Regions from separate parts of the Pseudarthrobacter sp. alpha12b genome, predicted to be linked through region 1. Evidence: riboswitches for the same ligand, from Rfam matches in the RefSeq annotation. Region 1 holds a riboswitch; each other region holds the start of a gene.

Evidence for each region. Region 1 has a riboswitch for S-adenosylmethionine ahead of ACTAQI_RS14930 (DUF1737 domain-containing protein). Riboswitches for the same ligand answer to the same signal wherever they lie in the genome.
Region 2: it holds a riboswitch for S-adenosylmethionine, as region 1 does, so the genes downstream of both, ACTAQI_RS02005 (bifunctional o-acetylhomoserine/o-acetylserine sulfhydrylase) here and ACTAQI_RS14930 (DUF1737 domain-containing protein) in region 1, are expected to answer to the same signal.
Region 3: it holds a riboswitch for S-adenosylmethionine, as region 1 does, so the genes downstream of both, ACTAQI_RS08755 (aminotransferase class V-fold PLP-dependent enzyme) here and ACTAQI_RS14930 (DUF1737 domain-containing protein) in region 1, are expected to answer to the same signal.

The regions. Positions count from the first base shown of each region.
Region 1 covers NZ_CP196746.1:3,222,453-3,226,858, reverse strand. The annotation lists gene ACTAQI_RS14945 (glutamate--cysteine ligase 2) at 1-466, shown strand, start outside; gene ACTAQI_RS14940 (O-succinylhomoserine sulfhydrylase) at 483-1,691, opposite strand; gene ACTAQI_RS14935 (rhodanese-like domain-containing protein) at 1,692-2,102, opposite strand; gene ACTAQI_RS14930 (DUF1737 domain-containing protein) at 2,099-2,374, opposite strand; SAM riboswitch class IV at 2,388-2,503, opposite strand; gene opgC (OpgC domain-containing protein) at 2,670-4,406, shown strand, end outside.
Region 2 covers NZ_CP196746.1:465,191-469,596, forward strand. The annotation lists gene ACTAQI_RS01995 (DUF222 domain-containing protein) at 1-728, opposite strand, end outside; gene ACTAQI_RS02000 (VOC family protein) at 923-1,561, opposite strand; SAM riboswitch class IV at 1,723-1,837, shown strand; gene ACTAQI_RS02005 (bifunctional o-acetylhomoserine/o-acetylserine sulfhydrylase) at 1,881-3,203, shown strand; SAM riboswitch class IV at 3,306-3,421, shown strand; gene metX (homoserine O-acetyltransferase MetX) at 3,434-4,406, shown strand, end outside.
Region 3 covers NZ_CP196746.1:1,918,068-1,922,473, reverse strand. The annotation lists gene ACTAQI_RS08760 (class I SAM-dependent methyltransferase) at 1-697, opposite strand, end outside; gene ACTAQI_RS08755 (aminotransferase class V-fold PLP-dependent enzyme) at 819-2,252, opposite strand; SAM riboswitch class IV at 2,289-2,402, opposite strand; gene hisN (histidinol-phosphatase) at 2,555-3,367, opposite strand; gene rsgA (ribosome small subunit-dependent GTPase A) at 3,412-4,406, opposite strand, start outside.

The sequences.
Region 1 (4,406 bases):
CGAGGACGCCGCCCTCATTGCCGTGCTGGTCCGCGCGCTGGTGGAATCAGCCAGCCGCGAGTGGCGTGCCGGTGTGGATCCTGCCCCCGTGCCCACGGTGCTTCTGCGGATGGCGTCCTGGCAGGCCAGCAGCGCGGGACTCAGCGGCGAACTCCTGGACTTTGGCAACTTCCGGCCTGCACCAGCTGCGGACGTGGTCCGTTCCCTGGTGGATTACCTGGCCCCCGTCCTCGCCGAACAAGGCGAGCTGGCGCTGGCCCGGCAGGGAGTGGAGGACATCATCGCCAGGGGACCAGGGGCCGCTGAACAGCGCCGTGCCCGCGACAAGGCATTGGCGGGACCACCACCTGAGGACATGGGGTTCGGTGCGGTGGTCCGCCAGGCCGTGTACGTGACGATGCGCGGCGGCCTGGACCTTTCGGACGTGGAGGCCACCCCGGAGCTGCTGCGGGTCCGCCAGAGTTGACTGTGTGCGTCGGCCGCTAGATCTGCTTCAGTGCCTGTTCCAGGTCGCGGATAAGGTCATCGGGGTCCTCGAGTCCCACGGAGAGCCGGACCACGCCGTCACTCAGGCCGATGGCGGCACGCCCTTCCGGCCCCATGGCGCGGTGCGTGGTGGTGGCGGGGTGGGTGATCAGGGACTTTGCATCACCAAGGTTGTTGGAGATATCGATGATCCGCAGCCCGTCGAGCAGCGCGAAAGCCGCTTCCTTGCCGGAGCGCCCGCCGGAAGAAGCGAGCTCGAAGGTAAGGACCGTGCCGCCGGCACTCATCTGCTTCGCCGCCAGCGCGTACTGCGGATGCGACTTCAGCAACGGATACTTCACCCAACTCACGGCCGGCTGTTCCTCCAGCCATTCGGCGAGCCGCAGGGCGGTGGCAGACGAGTGGTTGACGCGCAGGCCCATGGTTTCCAGGCCCTTGGTGAGGACCCAGGCGTTGAAAGCGGAAAGTGCAGGGCCGGTGTGGCGCATCAGCTGCTTCACCGGGCCGTCGATGAACTCCTTGGTGCCCAGGATGGCGCCGCCCATCACCCGGCCCTGGCCATCGATGTGCTTAGTGCCGGAGTAGACGATGACGTCAGCGCCCAGGTCGCCGCAGCGCTGCAGCAGGGGAGTGGCAAAGACGTTGTCCGCCACCACGGTGGCCCCGGCCGCATGCGCCAGTTCGCTGACCGCGGCGATGTCCACGATCTCCTGCATGGGGTTGGACGGCGACTCGAAGAAGACGGCGGTGGTGGGCTTGGAGAGGGCTTCGCGCCATTGGTCCAGGTCGGGGCCGTCCACGAAGACCGTCTCCACACCCCACCGGGGCAGGATTTCGTTCAGGATTACAAAGCACGAACCGAACAGCGAGCGGGCAGCCACCACGCGGTCGCCGGCAGCCAGCAGGGCACCCAGCGCGGTGAACACCGCGGACATGCCCGACGCCGTCGCAAAGCACGCTTCGGTGCCTTCCAGCAGCCTGAGCCGCTCCTGGAAGGTGGCCACGGACGGGTTGCCGTAACGGGAGTAGACGAAGCGCTCGTCCTCGCCGGTGAAGGCGCGTTCGGCTGCCGCGGCGGATTCGTAGACGAAGCCGGAGTTCAGGAAGATGGCCTCGGACGTTTCCTGGAAGTTGGTGCGGTCCAGGCCGCCGCGGACGGCCTGGGTGTCGGGGTTCCAGCCTTGGGCGTCTGGGTTGAAGGTCACTTAGTTCTTTCCGAGGTTGGTGGGGAGGCCGCGGTTCTTCCAGCCATTCACGGTCCGCTCGCCATAGCGGTCGGGGTCGCCTTCGAAGCCCTCCAGGACGCTGTAGGCGGTGAATCCGGCCTGGGTGGCTGCAGTTGCCGCGGCGATGGAACGCTTGCCGGAGCGGCAGAGGAATACCACTTCCGCGCCGGGGTCCTCCGGTGCCTGCTGCGACAGGTCCTTGATGAAGTCCGGGTTGGGGATGCCGCCCGGGAAGGTCCACTGGATGAACAGGGGATCGTTGTCCGTGGCTTTCGTATCCGGAATCCCGATGTGGGCCCATTCGCCCTCGGTGCGGACGTCCACCAGGATGGCGCCCCGCTCCAGCTTTGCCCATGCTTCCTGGGGCGTGAGGTCTCCCGCGTAGCTCATGCGTGGCCCTCGCCGTCGAACTCGCCCTCAAATTCGGCGTCCAGCTGGTCCACCGCGGTGGCCACAGCGGCGTCCGCCGAGGCGATCGCAGCCGGGAGGACAATTGCCTGCGCCACAATGACGCGGGTGCCGTTGAAGGTGGCCGCCGGGCTGCCGTGCAGCACGTATCCTTCCGCCAGGGCAGCGGAGATCCGCTCGCAGAATGCGCGGTCGTCCGGGCCGGTGATCAGGCGGTAGGACAATTTTTCGTCAGGGGCAGGTGCGTCGGACACGACGGATCTCCTTCTTTCACGCTTGCAGCTCGAATCGGTCGATATGCCGAGTATTCACCTGAGGCACCCCGCCGCGAAAGGGAGGGTTGCCGACCGGCAAGTCAGGGCTTGGCACCGGTACTCATTACTCCCCAAAAACGTAACATCTGCCGCGCCGAGCCGCACCGCCGCCGTCGTCATGTTCCGTAATTGAGCTGCCGGCAACACGCCACGGGTGATGCCGCGGGCCGATAAAGTTCATACCGGGGCGCCGCCCCGTCGCCAGAGCAAAGAGCACCGGGGGGTCCTTGTCAGCATGCGGGCACACACATCGCAGCACCACGCCGTAACCCGCAGGAGCCGTCGGCGTTCCGTCGCCGCCTTTTTGGCAGCGGCCCTCGTTGGCCTCCTGGTTCTGGCGGCCCCGGCGGGGCCGGCTCATGCGGAGGACGCTGCGCCGGACAAGGGCAAGCCCTGGCTGGGGGCGGTGCTCGAGTGGGGGGAGGATACCGCTGCGGGCTTCAGTGACCGGCTCGGCGCCAGCCCGGCGGTCTTCGGCCACGACATCACCATTCCCTACCGCGATTCGGAGCGGAATGACATTGACGGGTTCCTGCAGCAGACTGCAGCGAAGGGCGCCCATGCCTTGCTGACGGTGAAGCCGTCGGTTCCCCTGGACCAGCTCGGGGCCCAGGAAGCGGAAGCGTTCGCAGCGCAGGTGCGCGACCTGACCACTGGGTTCAAGGGGCAGTTGCTGGTCCGGTTCGCCCCCGATATGAACGCCAGCTGGGTGCCCTGGGGCCAACAGCCGGCCACTTACCGGCAGGCCTTCCAGGCCGTGGCGGCAGCGTTCAAAAAGTACGACGGCGGCCGGGCCACCATGGTGTGGGCGCCGTACCTGGGCAAGGACTACCCCTTCGACCGGAACCGGAATGCGCCGCAGCCGGGAAGCGATGGGTTTTCCCTCCTGGATACGAATGGGGACGGGACCTGGAACGGAAGCGACAGCGCCTATGCCCCGTACTACCCCGGCGACGACGCCGTGGACTGGGTGGGGCTGACCGCCTATCACGACGACACTGCCGGCGGGGCCGCCGTCAACTCCCTCCCGGGAGCCGGCGAGCTCCAGGAGATGCTGACGGCCTCCGGCAGCGAAAACTTCTACGGCACCTACGCCGAGGCCCGCAAGAAGCCGTTCCTCCTCCAGACTGCGGCGTTCTACAGCCCAGCATCCGGTGGCGCGTCCGAGCTGGACATTAAGACGGGCTGGTGGGACCAGGTCGTGGCAACTGCCACGTCCCCGGGTTTCGCGGGAACGGCCGCCGTTGTGTGGGACGAGCGCACCAGCACCAGGGATACCGGCGTGGCCAGCATCAGTTGGCTGCTCACGGGAAGTCCGGATATCGCCAAGGCTGCGCTGGACAGGCTGAAGGCGTCGCCGCTGGTCACCGGCCCTGTCACCGATGTGGCCTCGGGAAGCACCTATGTCCGGGCCAACACCCTCTCCGGTGCGGCAGCCTGGACGGTTGCTGCCGCCATGGCCATCCTCCTGGTGGCCCTATGGCAGGTTCCCCGCCGGATCAACGCCGCCACATCCTGGAGTTACCAGGACCCCTCCAGCAGGGATTCGCGGGTCGACCTGCTCCGCGGGATGGCCATTGTCTTCGTCGTGGTCAACCACCTGGGTATGGCCTCCCTGTTCCAGCTGCTCACCCAGGAGGCGGTGGGCTTCGTGTCAGGCGCTGAACTGTTCGTCCTGTTCTCCGGCCTGGTGGTGGGCATGGTGTACGGGCCCAAGGCCAAGGAGGACTTCGGCCGGGTTGTGGACCTCACGTCCCGCCGGGCCGGGAAGCTCTACGTCACCTCACTGGCCGTGCTGATCGGCGTTTTCCTTCTGTCCCTGCTCCCGTTCTTCCACACCGAGGCCCTGACCACGTTCGTAGACCAGGGAACCGGCGGCGCCGGGCATACTGGTGCCGGCCGGACCTACGACCTCTATGCGGGCATGTCATCGCTGTTCCAGTTCCCCGTGCCGCCCCAGGTGCTGCCGGCC
Region 2 (4,406 bases), 1.9 Mb from region 1:
CAGATGGCGCAGGCGGTGTCGCCGGGGAGGTAGAGGGAGATCCAGGCCATGCCGTCGCGGTCAGGGGTGTATTCCATCCGCCGGTCGGCGACGCCTTTGGCATGGCGCTTCTCAAGGGTCTCGGGGTGGTGGCGTTCCCGCCAGGCGCGGACCTTGGCGCGGAACCGGGAGGGGATGAGTTCGCCGGGGGCTGCGCCGCGGGCGGGGTCGGGCGCACCGGGGTCGAAGAAGTGCACCACCAGGGCGGCGGCACCGGCTGGGGTGAGCCCCTCAGTTTCGTCGGCAACAATTCGGGCGTGCTGCCAGGAAATGGTCCCGGCTACCAGTGCGTCCATCACCGGCGGCAGGGAACACACCTGGCGGGACTGCTCCACGAACGCCCCGGCAGCACCTGAACTGATGGTCAGGACCCCCGCGATCTCCTCCACCGCTGACATCTCCGCATACATGCGTTCATGCACCGGTGCGTCCGGGGCCAGCATGGCCTGCTGGAAAACAACGCACTCCACCGCGTCCCGGGCTTCCACGGCCGCGAGCTGTGCCCTCAAACGGGACGAGACTTCCAAACGATCCAAGCGCAGCTCGTACCGCCGCTGCAACACGTCAACATCATGACCAACACCTGCCCCGGCGCCCAGGAAGGCATCCTCACGGTCCAGCGCATCAAGGGCAGCAACAGAGGCATGAATGCCCTCCATAGCCATCCCGCCACCGCTGCTGATTCCCATGGAAACATCATCCAACAGGGGTCCGACAATCAAGGTCCGCAGGCGTCCCGGCCGCGGGCAGTAACCAGTTAAATGGATTCGGCCGCCATCGGGTAGTGACGCCGTTGTCACCACCTGATGGCGGCCGAAGCAGATCCGGGCATTGGCCCGGCAAACCCACCTCCCGCGAGTGCCGGGAAAGAGGGATTGGAGCGTCAGAGAGTGACGGCTCCGTTGGCGGTCTCGAAGGTGACCGACAGGATGCCCGGTGTGCCGTGCGGTGCGACCCACTCCACTGCAACGTCCTCAAGCGGCTTCTCCACCGGCTCACCCAGCCACTCGGTCACCCGCGAGGCGGAGCCGGCGATGGTCAGGCAGCTCATCTTGAGGTTGCTCTCGTACGCGTTGGACGGGTGGAGCGACGGGTCCCCCTCCCACTTGAGCATGTACGGCACCTGGGGATCGGCGATGAGGCCCAGGATGCCAATCTGCTTCCAGACCAGCTCACGGCCGTCCGGGAACTTGCGGTTGCCGTTCACGGCGGCGCGGCCCAGGCGTTCCTCGAAGGGGGCGAGGTCGTCCACTTCGACGCACCAGCCCATCCATCCGCCACCGGCAGCGGAACGGGCACGCACTGCCTGACCGAACGGTGCCTTGTCGGATGCCGGGTGGTCCAGGACCTCAACGACTTCCAGGTACTTATGACCGGCGAGCGGGATGATCATATTCCGGGTTCCGAACCGGGGGTGTACGCCACCCTTCACTGCCTCAACGCCGAGGGCAGTTGCAATACGGTCGGTAGTGGCCGCGAGGCCATCGTGTTCACAGGCGTAAGAGACGTGATCCATGCGCATGCGAACATCTTGGCACTTTGTGATCGGGCTCTCAGCTAAGGCTAGCCTTACTAGCATTTTGACTGCCGGCTGCCCTGGTCCCAGCGCGCGCGGAGCCGCAGGAAGACCTTGTTCGTCACAATCCTGTTCACGGCAACCACCGGCTTCCTAGACTGGGCGCAGGTCATGAGTGCCAGCGCCAAGCCCCGGCTCGCTGGCCGGCAACCCTCCATCCGCGGTGGGGTGCCCCGGGTGAAGACCTGGCTCTCCGGCAACAGCCGGGAGCAAGCGCGGCCCGTAAGGCTCCGAGCATGCCGGGCCCATGTCAAAGGAGATTTGGATGTCCCACGGATGGTCCTTCGAAACCCGCCAGATCCATGCCGGCCAGGCGGTGGACAGTGCCACAGGGGCGCGTGCCCTGCCCATCTACCAGACCACGTCATTTGTGTTCCCGAGTGCCGAAAGCGCCGCCAACCGCTTCGCCCTGGCCGAACTTGCGCCCATCTACACCCGCATCGGCAACCCCACACAGGATGCCGTCGAACAGCGGATTGCCAGCCTCGAAGGAGGCCTGGCCGCGTTGCTGCTCAGCTCCGGGCAGGCCGCCGAGACCTTCGCGGTCCTGAACATTGCGGAGGCGGGCGACCATATCGTGGCCAGCCCCAGCCTCTACGGCGGCACCTACAACCTGTTTGCCCACACCCTGAAGAAGTTCGGTATCTCGGTCACCTTCGTGGCAGACCCGGACAACCTGGACCAGTGGCGCGATGCCGTCCAGCCCAACACCAAGCTCTTCTTCGGTGAAGTCGTTTCCAACCCGCGCCAGGATGTCCTGGACATCGAAGGCATCTCGCAGGTGGCCCATCAGGCCGGAGTGCCGCTGATCGTGGACAACACCCTGTCCACCCCCTACCTGATCCGCCCCTTGGAGTGGGGAGCGGACATCGTGATCCACTCAGCCACCAAATACCTGGGCGGCCACGGCACGGCCATCGCCGGCGTCATTGTCGATTCCGGCAAGTTCGATTTCAGCAAGGACCCCGCGCGGTTCCCCGGCTTCAACACCCCGGACCCCACCTACAACGGCCTGGTCTACGCCCGCGACCTGGGGGAGGGTGGCGCTCTCGGGGCCAACCTGTCCTACATCCTCAAGGCCCGCGTGCAGCTGCTCCGCGACCTGGGCTCGGCGGTGTCGCCCTTTAACGCCTTCCTGATTTCCCAGGGCCTGGAGACGTTGAGCCTGCGGGTGGAGCGGCACGTGGCGAACGCCACGGAGGTGGCGCGCTGGCTGGAGGCAAGGGACGACGTCGAATCCGTCGCCTACGCCGGGCTGCCGTCCAGCCCCTGGTACGGGCGTGGCCGCAAGTACGGGCCCAAGGGGACAGGCGCCGTCGTCGCCTTCAACCTTGCCGGCGGGGCTGAAGCGGGCAAGCGCTTCGTCGACGCCCTGGAGCTGCACTCCCATGTGGCCAACATCGGTGACGTCCGCTCGTTGGTCATCCACCCGGCGTCGACCACGCACAGCCAGCTCTCGCCGGAGCAGCAGGTCGTCGCCGGGGTGCATCCGGGACTGGTCCGGCTGTCCGTGGGCCTGGAGCATATCGATGACATCCTGGCCGACCTGGAAGCAGGCTTCCGCGCAGCCAAGGGCGCTGAAGCCTGACGTCAGAGCCGGGGCTGCAGCACGTGCCGCAGGCAAGCCGGGAAAGTCACAACCGGTCATACTCTTGGCCTGGAGTGGGGGGTGTTTCGTACACTCGAACCAGGTCATGAGTGCCAGTGACAGCCCCGGCTTGCTGGCCGGCAACCCTCCATCCGCGGTGGGGTGCCCCGGGTGAAGACCTGGCCTGCCGGTCAAATGACGGCAGGCAAGCGCGTAGAAGAGGTCTTGCCATGACGGTTACCGTCGCCCGAACCACCATCCCTGAACACGGAATCGTCCGCTACGCCTCCATCGGGGGACTGGAACTTGAAGCCGGCGGCTACCTGCCGGACGTCACCCTGGCCTACGAAACCTGGGGGACGCTCAACGCGGACGCCAGCAACGCCATCCTGGTCGAGCACGCACTGACCGGCAGCACCCACGTGACCCGCGGCGACACCGACGAAGAAGGCTGGTGGGAGCAGCTGGCCGGCCCCGGCGCCCCCGTGGATACAAACCGTTTCTTCGTGGTGTCCGTCAATATCGTGGGCGGCTGCTATGGGTCCACCGGCCCCTCCTCACCGGCCCCGGATGGAGCGCCGTGGGGCTCGAGGTTCCCCCTGGTCACGCTGCGCGACAGCACCGCTGCGGAGGCCCGGCTGGCAGACCAGCTGGGCATCAAGAGCTGGTTCGCAGTCCTTGGGGGATCCATGGGCGGCGCCCGGGCCCTGGAATGGGCCGTGATGTACCCCGAGAGGGTGCAGCGCTGCGCCGTGATCTCGGTGGGGGCCGCCAGCACGGCCGAACAGATTGCCTTCGCGCAGGCCCAGACATTGGCCATCCGGCAGGACCCGAACTTCAACGGCGGCGACTACTACGGCGGTCCAAGCCCGGAAGAGGGGCTCGCGCTCGCCCGGCGCATCGCCCACATCACCTACCGGTCCGCCGCGGAACTGGAAGGCCGCTTCGGCCGCTCACCGCAGGCGCCCGAGTCGCCCCTTCAGGGGGAAGTTCTTGCCTCCCGGGGCCGCTACCAGGTGGAAAGCTACCTGGACCATCAGGGCAACAAGCTCGTGAAGCGCTTCGACGCCAACAGCTATATCGCCCTGACCGAGGCGCTGATGAGCCACGATGTCTGCCGGGGACGGGGCTCCCTTGCCGAAGCATTGGCCAAGTCCACGGCACGGTTCTTTGTGGCCGCCGTCGACTCCGACCGGCTGTACT
Region 3 (4,406 bases), 1.3 Mb from region 1:
CGTAGGCCAGGTGTTCGTGGAGGTACCAGTCCAGGTTGGTCAGGACTTTGGCCCGCGTCGCCTCACCGGCCCGCAGGTAGTAGCTGCGCGACTTGGTGAGCTCCATCAAGTCCCCGGTGGTCAGCCTGTCCTGCCAGCGGGTGACGTGCCCTTCGAGTCCGTGGAATTCGGGTCCGACGACGGGCTTGTGGCCAGGCCGGTACACGTCGCCCGCATGCATGATCCGGGAGAGCCGGTGCACCCAGGGCACGGAGGTGTCCAGCTGGTTCCAGACCAGGCCCAGCGTTCCGTGCGGGCGCAGGACGCGCGCCAATTCCGTGCTTGCCGCCCGGGGATCGCACCAGTGCCACGCCTGGGCAACGGTGACGACGTCGAATCCGGCGTCAGGCAGGCCTGTCGCCTCGGCAGTCCCCGGCACAGCCGTGGCAGCGGGGCAGTGCGCCTTCAGCTGGGCGAGCATGTCCGCGGAGGGGTCGATTGCGGTGACATCCAGTCCCATGGCCAGCAGCAACGCCGTGAACTTTCCGGTACCCGCGCCGACGTCCAAGGCGTCATGGGCCCCTGCGGGCACCAGCCACCGGGCCGATTCCGGAGGATAGCCGGGCCGGACACGCTGGTAGTGCCGGCCGCCGTCCTGGAAGCTCTGCCCGAGCTCCCTGCGCCGCAAGTGATCAAGCCTGGGGCCACCCCGAACCACGCGTGGCCTCCTTCTTGTCCTGCCGGTGATCTCCCCTCGAAGATACCGCATGTGCGGTCACCGGAGTTGGCAGGACGGCAATCCGGGGGCGCCGCGGCCGGGCCGGGGAACTGCCCCTGCCTTAGTCGTCGATGCAGGGGGCTGCGCCGGCGGTTCCCGGGGTGTTGGGGGCCCAGTGCGGGTAGGTGCGGAAATCGTTGGCGGGCACCCAGCGGCCCGCATCCACCACGTAGTCCCATCCGAGTCCGTTGCTGCGCAGGGCCCTGATGCCGGCGAGGAGGCGTTCGGCGTCCTCCAGCCGTGAGCCCACGCCGAAGCTTGCCCGGAGGGAGCCCGACGGCAGGCCCAGGCGCTTCAGCAGGGGATGGGCGCAGAAGCGGCCGTCGCGCAGGCCCACCCCGTGCTCTGCGGAGAGATAGGCTGCCACCAGTCCAGCGTCGTAGCCTTCCACGGAAAAGTTGACCACGCCGATGGTGTCAGTTTCCGGGTTGGTGTCCTTGAAGATCTGGTGGACGGTGACCCCTTCGATGTCCTGCAGGCCCGCCACCAGGAAGGAGCGGATGGCGGATTCGTGGGCATGCCACCGGTCCTGGTCGAGTACTGCGATCACCTGGGTCGCACGGGCCAGGGTGGCAGCGCCGAGGACATTCGGCGAGCCCCCCTCATGGCGGGCCGGCCCCGTGGCCCAGCTGACGCCGTCGAGCCTTGCTTCCTTGACGGCGCCGCCACCGGCGAGGTGCGGGACGCCGGCGTCCAGCCAGTCAGGCCGTCCCACCAGGACGCCCGCGCCGAACGGGGCGTACAGCTTGTGGCCGGAAAAGGCGAGGTAGTCGACGTCGTCCGCGCTGATGTCCACCCGGCGGTGCGGCGCGAGCTGGGCTGCGTCCACCACGATCCGTGCGCCGTGCTGGTGGGCGATCGCGGCCAGGGCCCGGATGGGAAGGATCTCGCCGGTGACATTCGAAGCGCCGGTCACCGCCAGCAGGCTGACCCCGCCCTGCTCCAGTTCGGCACGGACGGCGTCAAGGGTGCCCGCGACCGTGTCTGCGGCCACGATGCTGCGGTGCGGAACGCCCTGCCATGGCAGCAGGTTGGCGTGGTGCTCGATGTCCAGGTAGAGGACGTCACCGTCAGGGCGGCCCCCGGTGACCGGAAGGCAGCCCGCCAGCAGGTTCAGCGAATCCGTCGTGTTGCGGGTGAAGATGACCGAATCATCCGGGCGGCCGCCCACGAAATCCCTGACGATGCTGCGCGCATTCTCGTATACGGAGGTGCTGATCTGGGAGGCATAGCCCGCTCCGCGGTGGACGCTCGCGTAGTAGGGCAGGATCTCATTCAGGTAGGCGGACACCACGGACAGCGCCGGGGCGGAGGCGCCGTAATCGAGGTTGGCGTACCGCACGTGCCCGCCGGAAATCAGGGGCGCCTGGATTTCGGCGCCGGTGACGGCAGCAAGGGGGCGGCCGGCAACGGCACGGCGTTCGTCGGCAAGCCGTCCGTCGTCGATGCCGGCTTCGGCGATGGCGGGCTGGGGGGAGACGGTGGCAGTTGTCACAGAGACCTCACTTGAATAGAGGACTCCGGCATGGGGAATCCGCGCTTGCCGCATCCACTCCGGACCGGCCTGGTCGTCACCCGGGGCACCCCGCCGCGAATGGAGGGTTGCCGGCCAGCAAACCGGGGTTTTGCGCTGGCACTCGTGACCTGCATAAAAGCGTAGGACATGGGGCGGCCAGGATTGAAGCCGCGGCGATTGTTAAGGGCTTTGTTACGTGGGGCCGAATAAACGACGCCGGACACCCCCTTCTGGAGGTATCCGGCGTCGCAATATTCGTTTTAGCGGGAAGACGGCGGCAGTTAGAGCAAATCGTCCAAGTATGGGTTGAGGCGGTGCAGCACTTCGGAGTGCAGGATGGAGTTGGTGGCCAGCGCGTTCCCGCCGAACGGTCCGTCCTCGCCCTCAAGGGATGTGAAGCGGCCGCCTGCCTCCACAACGATCGGCACCAGGGCAGCCATGTCGTAGAGGTTCAGCTCCGGTTCGCAGGCAATGTCCACGGAGCCCTCGGCCACCATGCAGTAGGACCAGAAATCCCCGTAGGCCCGGGTCCGCCAGACGTCTTCGGTGAGCCCGAGGAACTCGTCAAGGTTTCCGCGTTCCTTCCAACCGCCCAGGCTGGAGTAGGAGAGGGAGGCATCGGAAAGGCTGGAGACGTTGGAGACCCGGAGCCGGGTGGCCGCTGCCAGGGACCTGCCCATGTACGCGCCCATCCCCTTTGCCGCCCACCAGCGCTTGCCGAGGGCCGGCGCGCTTACCACGCCTACCACCGGCTCGCCTTCATCGACCAGAGCGATCAGCGTGGCCCATACCGGAACGCCGCGGACAAAGTTCTTGGTCCCGTCGATGGGATCGATGATCCAGCGCCGCGAACCATGGCCGGTGCTGCCGAATTCCTCGCCCAGGACGGCGTCGCGGGGCCGGGAACGGGAGAGCTGGCCGCGGATGGCTTCCTCGGCAGCCTTGTCCGCGTCGGTGACGGGCGTCAGGTCCGGCTTGGTCTCAACGTGCAGGTCCAGGGCCTTGAAGCGGCTCATGGTCTGGTCATCCACGGAGTCGGCCAGGACATGGGCCAGGCGCAGGTCATCGTTGTAGCTCGAAGCGGGTTGGATCATGGTTCCAAACTACCGTCTGCGGACGGTTCTGCCGGGAGAACGCGTCAGTTGATGCTCCCGAGCTCCTTGGTTTCCTGCGCTTCCATCCGCGGGTCGGTACCGAGCAGGCGCCGCAGGGAGGCCAGCCGTGCCGGCCCGGTGGGACCTGCGTGTCCGCCTCCCACCCAGTCATCGAGGCCGCAGTCCACTGCCGTTGCAGTGTGCTTGCAGCCCCGTTCACAGTTTTCGATGCCGGGAGAGAGGTCCGGGAAGGAGCGCAGGATCCGGTCCGGGTCCACGTGTGCCAGCCCAAAGGAACGGATACCCGGGGTATCGATGATCCAGCTGCCGGGCGGCGCGTCCGCCAGCCGCAGGGCCAGGGCCGACGACGACGTGTGGCGGCCGCGTCCGGTCACGGCGTTCACTCCGCCGGTGGCCCGCTCGGCTCCGGTCAGCGCGTTCACCATAGTGGACTTTCCAACACCGGAGTGCCCGAGCATCACGGTGACCTTGCTGTCGAGGTGGTCACGGAGGGCCGCCACGGCCGCGCTGTCCAGCCGCGCCGAGAGACCGTCATCGGACCTTGCGTCGATCCCCGAGGCCTGTGCGTCCGCGGTCTTGCTGATGATGACCGGGAAGTCCAGGTGGGTGTAGTTGGACAGCAACTCTGCGGGGTCCTTGACGTCTGCCTTGGTGACCAGCAGGATGGGCTCGATCCCGGCGTCGTAGGCGGCCACCAGCGCACGGTCGATGAATCCCGTGCGGGGCTCTGGGTTGGCCGCCGCCACCACGATTACCAGTTGGTCCGCGTTGGCCACCACCGCGCGCTCAATGGGGTCCGTGTCGTCGGCGCTGCGTCGCAGGAGGGTGTGGCGGTCCTGGATCTTCACCAGCCGGGCCAGCGTGTCCGGTGCGCCGGACACGTCCCCCACCAGTGACACGAAATCGCCGGCAACCACGGGCGAGCGGCGGAGTTCCCGGGCGCGCGCTGCGATGACGACACGCTCGTTGTCCGAGTCCTCGCCCACCACCGCCGTATACCGGCCGCGGTCCACAGTGA